Regions from separate parts of the Gordonia sp. NPDC003504 genome, predicted to be linked through region 1. Evidence: riboswitches for the same ligand, from Rfam matches in the RefSeq annotation. Region 1 holds a riboswitch; each other region holds the start of a gene.

What was found. Region 1 has a riboswitch for S-adenosylmethionine ahead of ACWDPV_RS17725 (amino acid ABC transporter permease). Riboswitches for the same ligand answer to the same signal wherever they lie in the genome.
Region 2: linked by a shared signal. The riboswitch ahead of ACWDPV_RS04210 (LLM class flavin-dependent oxidoreductase) and the one ahead of ACWDPV_RS17725 (amino acid ABC transporter permease) in region 1 are both predicted to bind S-adenosylmethionine.
Region 3: linked by a shared signal. The riboswitch ahead of ACWDPV_RS15355 (bifunctional o-acetylhomoserine/o-acetylserine sulfhydrylase) and the one ahead of ACWDPV_RS17725 (amino acid ABC transporter permease) in region 1 are both predicted to bind S-adenosylmethionine.

What each region holds. Positions count from the first base shown of each region.
Region 1 covers NZ_JBSFPC010000010.1:32,443-36,119, reverse strand. The annotation lists gene ectA (diaminobutyrate acetyltransferase) at 1-365, opposite strand, end outside; gene rsmD (16S rRNA (guanine(966)-N(2))-methyltransferase RsmD) at 564-1,133, shown strand; gene coaD (pantetheine-phosphate adenylyltransferase) at 1,145-1,633, shown strand; SAM riboswitch class IV at 1,738-1,846, shown strand; gene ACWDPV_RS17725 (amino acid ABC transporter permease) at 1,893-2,951, shown strand; gene ACWDPV_RS17720 (amino acid ABC transporter ATP-binding protein) at 2,948-3,677, shown strand, end outside.
Region 2 covers NZ_JBSFPC010000002.1:11,806-15,482, forward strand. The annotation lists gene ACWDPV_RS04205 (ABC transporter substrate-binding protein) at 1-787, opposite strand, end outside; gene ACWDPV_RS04210 (LLM class flavin-dependent oxidoreductase) at 787-1,920, opposite strand; SAM riboswitch class I at 1,928-2,011, opposite strand; ZMP/ZTP riboswitch at 2,148-2,227, shown strand; gene ACWDPV_RS04215 (NAD(P)/FAD-dependent oxidoreductase) at 2,250-3,620, shown strand; gene ACWDPV_RS04220 (SDR family NAD(P)-dependent oxidoreductase) at 3,625-3,677, opposite strand, start outside.
Region 3 covers NZ_JBSFPC010000007.1:272,602-276,278, reverse strand. The annotation lists gene ACWDPV_RS15360 (cutinase family protein) at 1-1,267, opposite strand, end outside; SAM riboswitch class IV at 1,471-1,588, shown strand; gene ACWDPV_RS15355 (bifunctional o-acetylhomoserine/o-acetylserine sulfhydrylase) at 1,651-2,979, shown strand; gene metX (homoserine O-acetyltransferase MetX) at 3,009-3,677, shown strand, end outside.

The DNA.
Region 1 (3,677 bases):
GTGGTGTGCATCGCGACGACGCCACGTTCTGCGGTGCGATCGAAGAGGCGATTTAGCATCGCGGCGGCGATACCGTGGCCGCGATGGTCGTCGTCGACGGCGACCTGCCACACCATCAGGGTCGACGGGTCCGACGGTCGGCGGTAGCCGGTGACGAATCCGACTGCGCGGCCGTCGACTTCGGCAACGATGGACGTCTCGGCGAAATCGGAGCACCACAGTACGTAGGCGTAACTCGAGTTGACGTCGAGGACGCGGGAATCGCGGGCGATTTCCCAGAGCCGGGTTCCGTCGGTCACCGTCGGAATGCGGTAGTCGAGAGTGAGTGTGTTGGATGGGGCCGTTCTTATGTGGGACGGGCTCATGACGGATCCGACGTTAACAATGTGTGTCGTCGGATTCACCCACCGACGGAAATCGGTCACGGAATGACCCACCAATTCCCAGTTCAGCGGGCACATGTGAGGCCAGTCACATCGGGGGATCTGCAGGGCGGCAGAGCGGGGTCGCACGGGCGCGCTGGGCTCCCCTTCGTCGGCGCGGCCCTGGGGCACAATGGCGGGGTGACCCGCATCATTGCCGGCCGGTTCGGTGGACGCCGACTCAAGGTCCCCGACGACGGCACCCGACCGACCTCGGACCGGGTGCGAGAAGCACTGTTCAGCATGCTCGCCGCCCGCATCGACCTCGACGGCGCCCACGTCCTCGATCTGTACGCCGGATCGGGTGCCCTCGGCATCGAGGCCCTGTCGAGGGGTGCAGCGACGGCGACCTTCGTCGATGCACGCCGCAAGGCGAGCGGTGTCATCACGGCGAACGTCGCGGCGCTGGGCCTCGCCCCCGATGCGCAGGTCGTCACCTCGTCGGTGTCGACCTTCCTGGCCGGCTCGCCCTCACAGCCGTTCGATCTCGTCTTCAGCGACCCGCCGTATGCCATCGACCCGGCTGAGATCGAGGACGACCTCGCGCGACTCGGTGAGCGGTGGGTGTCCGCCGATGCATTGATCATTCTCGAACGTGCCCGGCGGACGTCGGTGAGCTGGCCGGAGGACCTCGAGGTGATCCTGACGAAGATGTACGGGGACACCGCCGTCGACGTGGGCATGCGACGGTGGGCCGCAGGGGACGGGTAGGTTCAACGGTCATGACCAGTGCGGTGATCCCCGGCTCCTTCGATCCCTTCACACGTGGGCACCGTTATGTGGTGGAGCGCGCCGCGAGGTGTTTCGACGAACTCGTCGTCACCGTCGTGGTGAATCCGAACAAACGGGGACTGTTCACCGTCGACGAGCGCCTCGAACTCATCGCCGAGGACTGTGCCGATCTGCCCAATGTGCGGGTGGACCGGTGGACCGGCTTGCTGGTGGACTACCTGCGGGAGAACTCGATCCATTCGATCGTGAAGGGTCTGCGGTCGGCGGTCGACTTCGATTACGAACTGCCGATGGCCCAGATGAACCGCGACCTGGCCGACGTCGAGACGATCTTTCTGCTGACCGATCCGCGCTACGCGCATGTGTCGAGTTCGTTGGTGAAAGAGGTCGCGAAACTGGGCGGTGACGTCTCGCCGTTCCTGTCGGCCCATATCCATCAGCGTCTCCTCGCCGAGATCGCGGGCGAGCGGCGGGTCTGATCGGCCGCTCGTTCGGCACGAGATCTTCACCTCTGCACAGAGAAAAACTCTCGCGGGTGCAAACCCGACATCGAAACATCCTCGCGCAGTAGCGTTCTGACCACGGTGATGAGCGTCAGCGTCAAGCCCTGGCTTGCTGGCCGGCAACCCTCGCGTCGCGGTGGGGTGCTCCAGGTGACAACCGGATCGGTATCGGACCGATAAGCGCGATGGCCACCGTGTGGCCGGAAGAGGTTGTATTGATGTTGCTGGATGTGTCATGCCGTTCGACGTCGTTGTCGACGAGACCACAGGGTTCGGCGGGCCGGAGATGACGGCATCTCGGGGCCGCGATGCGGGCTCGGTGGCGCTGACGGAATCGCCGCAGGCCCGCGATGATCACCCGACCGTGCCGGTCGATGTACCCGCGCCGCCGTCGCGTGATCCGGTGATACCGCTGCGTCATCCGGGGCGGTGGATGCTCACGGCAGTGGTCGCCGTGATCGCCGCGCAGATCGTCCACGGGCTGATCACCAACCCGTTCTTCCAGTGGGATCGCTTCGCGTACTGGTTCTTTCGTCCGGTCGTGATCGAGGGACTCTGGGTAACCCTCGAGGTGGCGGCCTACAGTGCGGTTCTCGGGTTGCTCGGGGGTATCGTCCTGGCCCTCATGCGCCTGTCGCGGAGTCCCGTTCTGGCAGCGGTCAGTTGGATCTACGTGTGGGTGTTCCGATCCATTCCGCTGATCGTGCTGCTGCTGATCTTGTACAACTTCGGTGCGCTGTATGAGTCGCTGAGTCTGGGAATTCCGTTCGGGCCCGGGTTCTTTCACTTCTCCGAGGCCGATCTGGCGACTCCGCTGATCATCGCGATCGTCGGGATCAGCCTGCACGAATCGGCCTTCGCCGCCGAGATCGTGCGGGGCGGAGTGCTGTCGGTGGACGCCGGCCAGCACGACGCTGCCGCGGCACTGGGATTGCCGCGCCACTATCACTTTCTCCGCATCACCCTTCCTCAGGCGTTGCGCACCATCGTCCCGTCCTATGTGAACCTCCTGATCGGTCTGATCAAGGCGACGTCGCTGGTCTATTACGTGTCGCTGCTGGATCTGTTCGGGGTCGTCTCCACCCAGAGTTCCACTTACTCCGGCGACGTGGTGCCGCTGCTCCTCGTCGCGACAGTCTGGTACATCGTCCTGACCAGCATCGTGTCGGTCGCACAGTTCTATGTCGAGCGATACTTCGCGCGTGGTGCGGTTCGGACCCTACCGCCGACACCGCTGCAGCGACTGCGGATGACCGCGGCGACACTCAGCCGGCAATCGAGGTGGACATCATGAACGCGGCATCGGGAGTCGGCATCGACGCCGCGGACCTGGCTGGCGTCACCGGCGCCGGTGCTCGGGTCGAGGTGCGCAACGCCCATCGCTGGTACGGAAACCTCCATGTTCTGAAGGGAATCGATCTCACGGTCGAACCCGGTCGGGTCGCGGCGATCCTCGGCCCGTCCGGGTCGGGAAAGTCCACCTTGCTGCGTACGATCAATCATCTCGACCGCCTCGACGCCGGACATGTGAGCATCGGGGGAGAGTTGATCGGCGTGCGCCGCGTCGGGGGTGGGCGTCTCAAGGAGCTGCCGGAGCGGGTCATCCTGCGTCAGCGACGTGACGTCGGCTTCGTCTTCCAGAACTTCAACCTCTTCGCCAATCTCACCGCCCTGGACAACGTTGCTGCGGCGCCCACGGCGAGCGGAGTGTTGTCGCGTGCCGCAGCGGTGGCGCGGGCCCGTGACCTCCTCGACCGAGTCGGGTTGTCCGACAAGGCCGATGCCTATCCGCGGCAACTGTCCGGCGGTCAGCAGCAACGTGTGGCGATTGCGCGTGCTCTTGCGCTCGAGCCGCGAGTGTTGCTGTTCGACGAGCCGACCTCGGCACTCGACCCCGAACTGGTCGGCGACGTGCTCTCGGTGATCGCTGATCTCGCGGCCACTGGTACCACGATGCTCATCGTGACCCATGAGATCGGCTTCGCGCGTCAGGTCGCCGACTCGGTGATCTTCATCGATC
Region 2 (3,677 bases), on a different contig from region 1:
AGGCGAGCGAACCGGTGCGCACCCCGGACTCCCCGATCACCGTGAAGTCGATGCCGTCCAGGTAGGCGTCACCGGCGTGACCGAAGACCGACGATCCCCAGCCGTATCCGGCGCGTTTGCGCAGTGACGCCGACTTGCCCTGCGCCCAGCCCGAATACACGAACGGTCCCGATCCGATGTTGGTGCCCTGGCAGCGCTCCTCCGGCGTCGCGGCGACGGTGGCCTCGGCCTGAATCCCCAACTGTGGAGTCGAGGTGGCCTGCAGGAACTGCGCATTCGGGGCACCGAACGCCACCCGCGCGGTCAGCGGATCGACGACGGTGGTGCCGGTGTAGCCGCCGAGGTAGGTCGCCGCCAACGGCGCCTTGGCCGCACCGAGCGGTCCGACGATGGCGTCGAAGTTCTTCTTGACGGATTCGGCGGTGAGCGGGGTGCCGTCGCTGAAGGTGACACCGGGCTTGAGGTGGAATGTGAAGGTCCGCGCATCCGGGCTCACCTCCCAACTCTGCGCGAGCCACGGCTCGAGTCGGCCGCTTTCCGGGTCCTGGTCGGTGAGGGAATCGACGATCTGCCGGGTCACATAGATCGTCTGGTTGGTGCCGCTCTGGGCCGGGTCCGAGCAGGTGGGGGCGTCGGAGAGCCCGTAGCGCAGGGTGCCTCCCGGCACCGGCGGTTCGGCGTCATCCGAACCCGAGGAACCCGAACCGCAGGCGGTGAGCACACCGGCCACGGCCACCACGGCGAGTGCGGAGACGGCCGATTTCGCGGTGACAGCAATGCGATTCATCAGATCAGCCCCCATGCCTTGGCGAGCAGCTCATGCGACCTCAGCCGGTCGGCATGGTCATGGGTGACCGAGGTGATGACGAGTTCGTCGGCGTCGGTGAGCCGCCCGAGTGCGGCAAGCCGCTGCACGACGGTGTCGGGTGATCCGACGAACTGGGTCTCGAGCCGATCGGCGACCAGTGCCAGCTGGTCGGCGGGCAGCGGCTGCGCCGTCGCCGGGTCGGGGTACTCGATGGCGCCGTGGCCGGTGCGGATGCTGTGCACCCACCGCCCGTAGCCGTTGGCCAGATGCTGCGCGGTCTCATCGTCGTCGGCCACCACCACGTCGGCGGACACCACCACGTAGGGTTCGGCCAGCACCGACGACGGGCGGAACGCCTCCCGATAGGCCGCGACCGCCTCGAGGGTGGTGCCGGGGCTGACGTGGTAGTTGGCTGCGAACGGGAGTCCGCGGGCGCCGGCGACGTGAGCGCTCTGCCCCTTGCTGCTGCCGAAGATCCACACCTGCACGTCGGCCCCCTCGCCGGGAACCGCATGTAGCTCCTGACCCGACGGACTGGTGTAGGTGCCGTCGAGGAGCGACAGGATGTCGTCGACCTGCTCGTCGAAGTCCGGTGGCTGCGCACCCGGCTGCGTCAACACCTCGAAGCTGCGTGCGAGAGGCGAATGTGCCAGTAGCGCAGTCACATCGAGGGGTTCGGGGATCACCACCCCGTCGACGAGCCGACTCGGGGTCGGTGCGGAAATCGCGACCGGACCCGCGGGTGTTGCCGCCGCCTCGGCGCGTCGCTGTCCGGATCGGCCGAGCCCCAGGTCGATTCGGCCCGGATGGAACACGTCGAGCATCCCGAAGGACTCGGCCACCGATACCGCCGTCGTCTGCCCGACCTGCACCGCCGCCGATCCGACGCGGATCGATCGGGTCGCGGAGGCGATCTGACCGATGAGCAGCGCCGGCACCGAACTCGCGACGGCGGCGAAATGGTGTTCGGCCACCCAGTAGCGGCGATACCCCCACTGCTCGGCGTGCTGCGCGAGATCGATCGTATTGTGCAGCGCAGCAGCAGGATCGGAACCCTCGCTGATAGGTGCGAGGTCGAGCACCGACAGCGGGGCATGGTCACGAAACGTCACGGGGTGTCTCCCATCGATCCCGGCGTTAGCACCCTGGGGCGGGTTGCTGCGACGTCGACGAGCCGGGTCTCTCGGTCGCTCCAGATGGTCGATTCACCGTAGGCCCGTGATGCTGAGACAGGCAAAGAGAATGTCGGGACGGACGCCGTCCACGCCCGAATGCGGCGACGATTTTCTCGCGCCGAAGAATTTAAGTCGGCCTCGCCACCGGTTGCTCGATGGGCTATCGTCGGTTGTGCGACTGGCGCAGCCGGAGTCCACCGGCAAGGAGCACCGTTTCCCGACATCGTCCGCCTGGGTGTCGATTCCACACCAGAAGGAAACGTGCCATGACCCAGCGCGTACCGGTTCCCGGCGGCAGGACCCGCCGGCACCATGTCGTCATCGTCGGATCGGGGTTCGGCGGGCTGGCTGCCGCTCGTCGACTCGAGCATGCCGACGTCGACGTCACCCTGATCGCACGCACGACTCATCATCTGTTCCAGCCGTTGCTGTACCAGGTCGCCACCGGGGTGATCTCGCAGGGCCAGATCGCACCGCCGGTGCGGGTGATACTTCGCGACCAACGGAATGTGACGGTGGCACTGGGCGATGTCGAGGCCATCGACCTGGAGAATCGTGCGGTGACCTCACGCATGCTCGAACGTGTCACCACCACTCGGTATGACAGTCTGATCATCGCCGCCGGTGCGGGCCAATCCTATTTCGGCAACGATCATTTCGCGGAGTTCGCGCCGGGCCTCAAGACCGTCGACGATGCACTCGAGTTGCGCGGCCGCATCCTCGGGGCGTTCGAGCAGGCCGAACTGTCCACCGACCCGATCGAGCGTGATCGCCTGCTGACGTTCGTGGTGATCGGAGCCGGGGCCACCGGCGTCGAGATGGCCGGTCAGATCGCGGAGATGGCCGGCACGACGCTGCGCGGCGCCTTCCGGTCCATCGACTCGACGCAGGCACGGGTGATCCTGCTCGACGCCGCACCGGCGGTGTTGCCGCCGTTCGGTGAAAGATTGGGCTCCCGGGCCGAGAAGCGTTTGCGCGCACTGGGAGTCGATGTGCAACTCGGTGCGATGGTCGTGGACATGGACTACGACGGACTCGTGGTGCGCCATACCGACGGTTCGACGCGTCGCATCGAAAGTCAGTGCAAGGTCTGGTCGGCGGGGGTTGCGGCCAGTCCGCTCGGCCGACAGCTCGCCGAGCAGTGCGGGGTGGAACTCGACCGCGCGGGTCGGGTGCGGGTCGAACCCGACCTGACCATCCCCGGCCACGCCGAGGTGTTCGTGATCGGCGACATGATGGCCGTCGACGGAGTCCCCGGTCAGGCCCCGGCCGCCAATCAGTCCGGGCGGTACGCCGCCGACGCCGTCGCCGCCCGGATCAACGGCACCTATCGCGACCGAAAGCCGTTCGCCTACTGGGACAAAGGCTCGATGGCGACCGTCGCCCGGCACTGCGCGGTCGCCCGGGTACCCATCCCGGGCACCTCACGGGCCGTCGAGTTCTCCGGCTTCTTCGCCTGGCTGGGGTGGCTGTTCCTGCACTTGCTGTACCTGGTGGGGTTCCGCAACCGGTTCATCACGTTCATCGACTGGACCCTGGCCTTCACCTCCCGCAACCGTCATCAGTTGGCGGTCACCGAGCAACAGGTGTTCGCGCGGGCGGCGATCGATCGGCTGTCACACGACCTCGCGGCCTGATCTCTCAGGTGATGGCGCCCATCGCGCGGTCCGCGGTGGGTGCCGAGAGGTAATCGA
Region 3 (3,677 bases), on a different contig from region 1:
TCTGCGATGCCGTCGTCTGGGATGCCGAGTCGGGGCCCCACGGCACCGTGGTGATGCCCTCGACGATCCGCTCGGCCCAGTACCGGACGAAGTTCACCGGCAGCAGCACGATGCTCGTCGCACTCGCCGCGAGCGCCACCACACCCTGCTTGAACAGTGCCGAATCCCACTGCAGCACACCGTTGAGGATGTCCTGGAAGTCGAACAGATTCGGGAGGTAGGCGCCGTAACCCAGCTCCGGCAGCGGTGGCAGCCAGTCCATCACCCAGCGGATCGGGACCTGGAAGTCGGACAGGGTGATGCCGATGATGTCCGGGAACCGGAACCGGTACGGCAGCAGATCGGGCACCGACCAGTCGAGGCCCAGCGCGTCGACGAGGTTCTGCACGATGATGGCCGACGATGACGGCGACGAGATGGTGCACGTCTGCACATTCTCGAGGGTGCCGGTCTGCGTGCACGTCATCTCACCGTCGACCGGCCCCAAATCCCAGATCACGTAGTCGCCGGGGTATTGATACATGTGATACGGGTACTGATTGTGTTTGACCCAGTACCCGAAGAAGTCGTCGACGACGCCGATCGGGTCGTGCAGCACATCCGGTAGGTCGCAGATCGGATCGCCCTCGATGCAGTAGGTGGTCACCGGCAGGCCGCCGTAATCGGTGCCGCTACGCGGACCCGACATGGTCAGGCCGGGGATGACCCCGACGAGGGCCGATTCGATGCCCTGCCCCCACAGGGTTCCCACCATCCGGGGATCGGAGTAGAGCTCACCGGTGACCCTGCTCGAATCGATGACGGTACCGTCCTCGAGCGGGCGGTTCTGTCCGATGTCGGTGAGGACGTCGCCGGCGATTCGCGCGCCCTGGGAGTATCCGACGATCGCGACCTTCTTGGTTCCATCCGCATCGCATGCCTGCTGGTAATCGGCCACCGCCCGCTCGAGGTTCGCCGCACCCTCGGCCTCGCTGGCGTTGTAGCCGACCGAACCGAGGGGCCAGATGGTCGCCGAATACGGCACCTGAACGATCTCGTAACCTTGGGCTCCGTACCGCTGGTTGATGCCGAGCAGGTAGCTGTCGGGGTTCCACGTCCCGCCGACGACAAACACCGCACCGGGACCGGTGCACGTGTACGGACTGTCATCGGCGAGCGCCACCCCACGCCCCAGAAATGTCGCCGTCACCAGCGATGCCGCCACCGCGCCCACGCCGACCGTGAGAGCTGCGAGTCGAATGCGACGTCGGTCCCCGAACCCTGCCATAGCGTGCAGCGTAGGCCGATGTCCAGTAGTGGATATCGAAAACCGGCCTCACGATCCACAATTCCTCCGGCCGGAGGACACCACCGCGCTCTCGAGCGCACCGCGCGGTGCCGTTTCGATGGCCACTGCGCCCGCCACCGTTCCAACCATCGTGAGCAGGAGGGTTATCAGCCCGGCGTGGCCGTGCTATATCCTTGTCGCCAGGTCATGAGCATCAGCGACAAGCCCCGGCTTGCTGATCGGCAACCCTCCAACCGCGGTGGGGTGCTCCGGGTGATGACCGGGTTGTGGGACGCAGTGCGTCCCCGGCAAGCGCGGGTCCGAAGGTCGGACCCCATCAGGGTTCCAGTAACCCTGCCGACCGTAGAAAGTGATCTATTTCCATGTCTGACGCAGCCAACGACGGCACCGTGAATCCTGTGGACACCTGGAGCTTCGAGACCAAACAGATCCATGCGGGTCAGAGCGCCGACGCCACCACCAACGCTCGCGCGCTGCCGATCTACCAGACCACGTCGTACACCTTCAACGACACCACCCACGCCGCCAACCTGTTCGGGCTGGCCGAGCCGGGCAACATCTACACCCGCATCATGAACCCGACCCAGGACGTCGTCGAGCAGCGCCTGGCCGCTCTCGAGGGCGGTGTCGCCGCACTTCTCGTCGCGTCGGGGCAGGCCGCCGAGACCTACGCCATCCTCAACATCGTCGAGAACGGCGGGCACGTGGTGTCGAGCCCGCGGCTCTACGGCGGCACCTTCAACCTCTTCCACTACACGCTGCCCAAGCTCGGCGTCGAGGTCTCCTTCGTCGAGGACCCGGAAGACCTCGAGTCGTGGCAGGCCGCCGTGCGGCCCAACACCCGGGCCTTCTACGGCGAGTCGATCTCGAACCCGAACAACGAGATCCTGGACATCGCAGGCATTTCCGAGGTCGCGCACCGCAACGGTGTGCCGCTGATCGTCGACAACACCGTCGCCACCCCGTACCTGCTCAACCCGCTGGCGCACGGCGCCGACATCGTCGTGCACTCGGCGACGAAGTACATCGGTGGACACGGCACCGCGATCGGCGGCGTGATCATCGACGGCGGTACCTTCGACTGGCGGGTGCAGCGTGACGGGGTCGACCTGTTCCCCGGCTTCACCACCCCCGACCCGAGCTACCACGGCGCGGTGTTCGCCGATCTCGGCGCGCCCGCCTACGCCCTCAAGGCCCGCGTGCAGTTGCTGCGTGACACCGGTGCGGCGATCTCGCCGTTCAACGCCTTCCTGCTCGCCCAGGGCCTGGAAACCCTGAGCCTGCGCATCGAACGGCACGTCGCCAACGCACAGCGCGTCGCCGAGTTCCTCAACGACCATCCGCAGGTCTCCTCGGTCGCCTACGCCGGCCTGTCGTCGTCGCCGTGGTACGCGCGCGGACAGCAACTGGCACCCAAGGGCCAGGGCGCGATCATCGGCTTCGAGATCGTCGGCGGTGTCGACGCGGGCAAGCGTTTCGTGGAGGCCCTGACGCTGCACAGCCACGTCGCCAACATCGGTGATGTGCGTTCGCTGGTCATCCATCCCGCCTCGACCACCCACAGTCAGCTCACCCCCGAGGAGCAGCTGGCCGCGGGTGTGACCCCCGGTCTGGTCCGCCTGGCCGTCGGCATCGAGGGCATCGACGACATCCTGGCCGACCTCGCCCAGGGTTTCGCCGCCGCACAGTAATTCGGACTCGAGACAGGAGCACACACCCCGTGTCGGTGAGCATCGACCCCCAGGCCTCCGCGGCGCATCAACCCGAGTGGGAGCAGGTCCCCGACGGGCAGATGGTCCGCATGCGGGTGGGGTCGTTGGCTCTGGACAACGGGGAGGTGCTCGACGACGTCACCCTGGCGTTCCAGCGCTGGGGGACGTTGTCACCCGAACGCGACAATGTGGTCCTCACCCTGCATGCGCTGACCGGTGATTCCCATGTCACCGGACCCGCGACCGACGAGCAGCCCTCCCCCGGATGGTGGGACGGCCTGATCGGTCCGGGTGCGGCGATCGACACCGACGAATGGTGTGTGATCTCGGCGAACGTGCTCGGCGGGTGCCGCGGTTCGACCGGTCCGTCCTCGCCGGATCCCCAAGGGCGGCCATGGGGTTCACGCTTCCCGCAGATCACCGTGCTCGATCAGGTGCGGGCCGAGGCCACCCTCCTCGAGGCGCTCGACATCCGCAGCATCGGTGCGGTTCTCGGCGGCTCGATGGGTGGGGCCCGTGCGCTCGAGTGGGCCATCACCTACCCCGACAAGGTGCGTACCGCGCTGGTGCTCGCGGTCGGTGCCCGCGCCACCGCCGATCAGATCGGCACGCAGACAACACAGATCGCGGCGATCACGGCCGACCCGGACTGGCAGGGCGGCAACTATCACGGCACC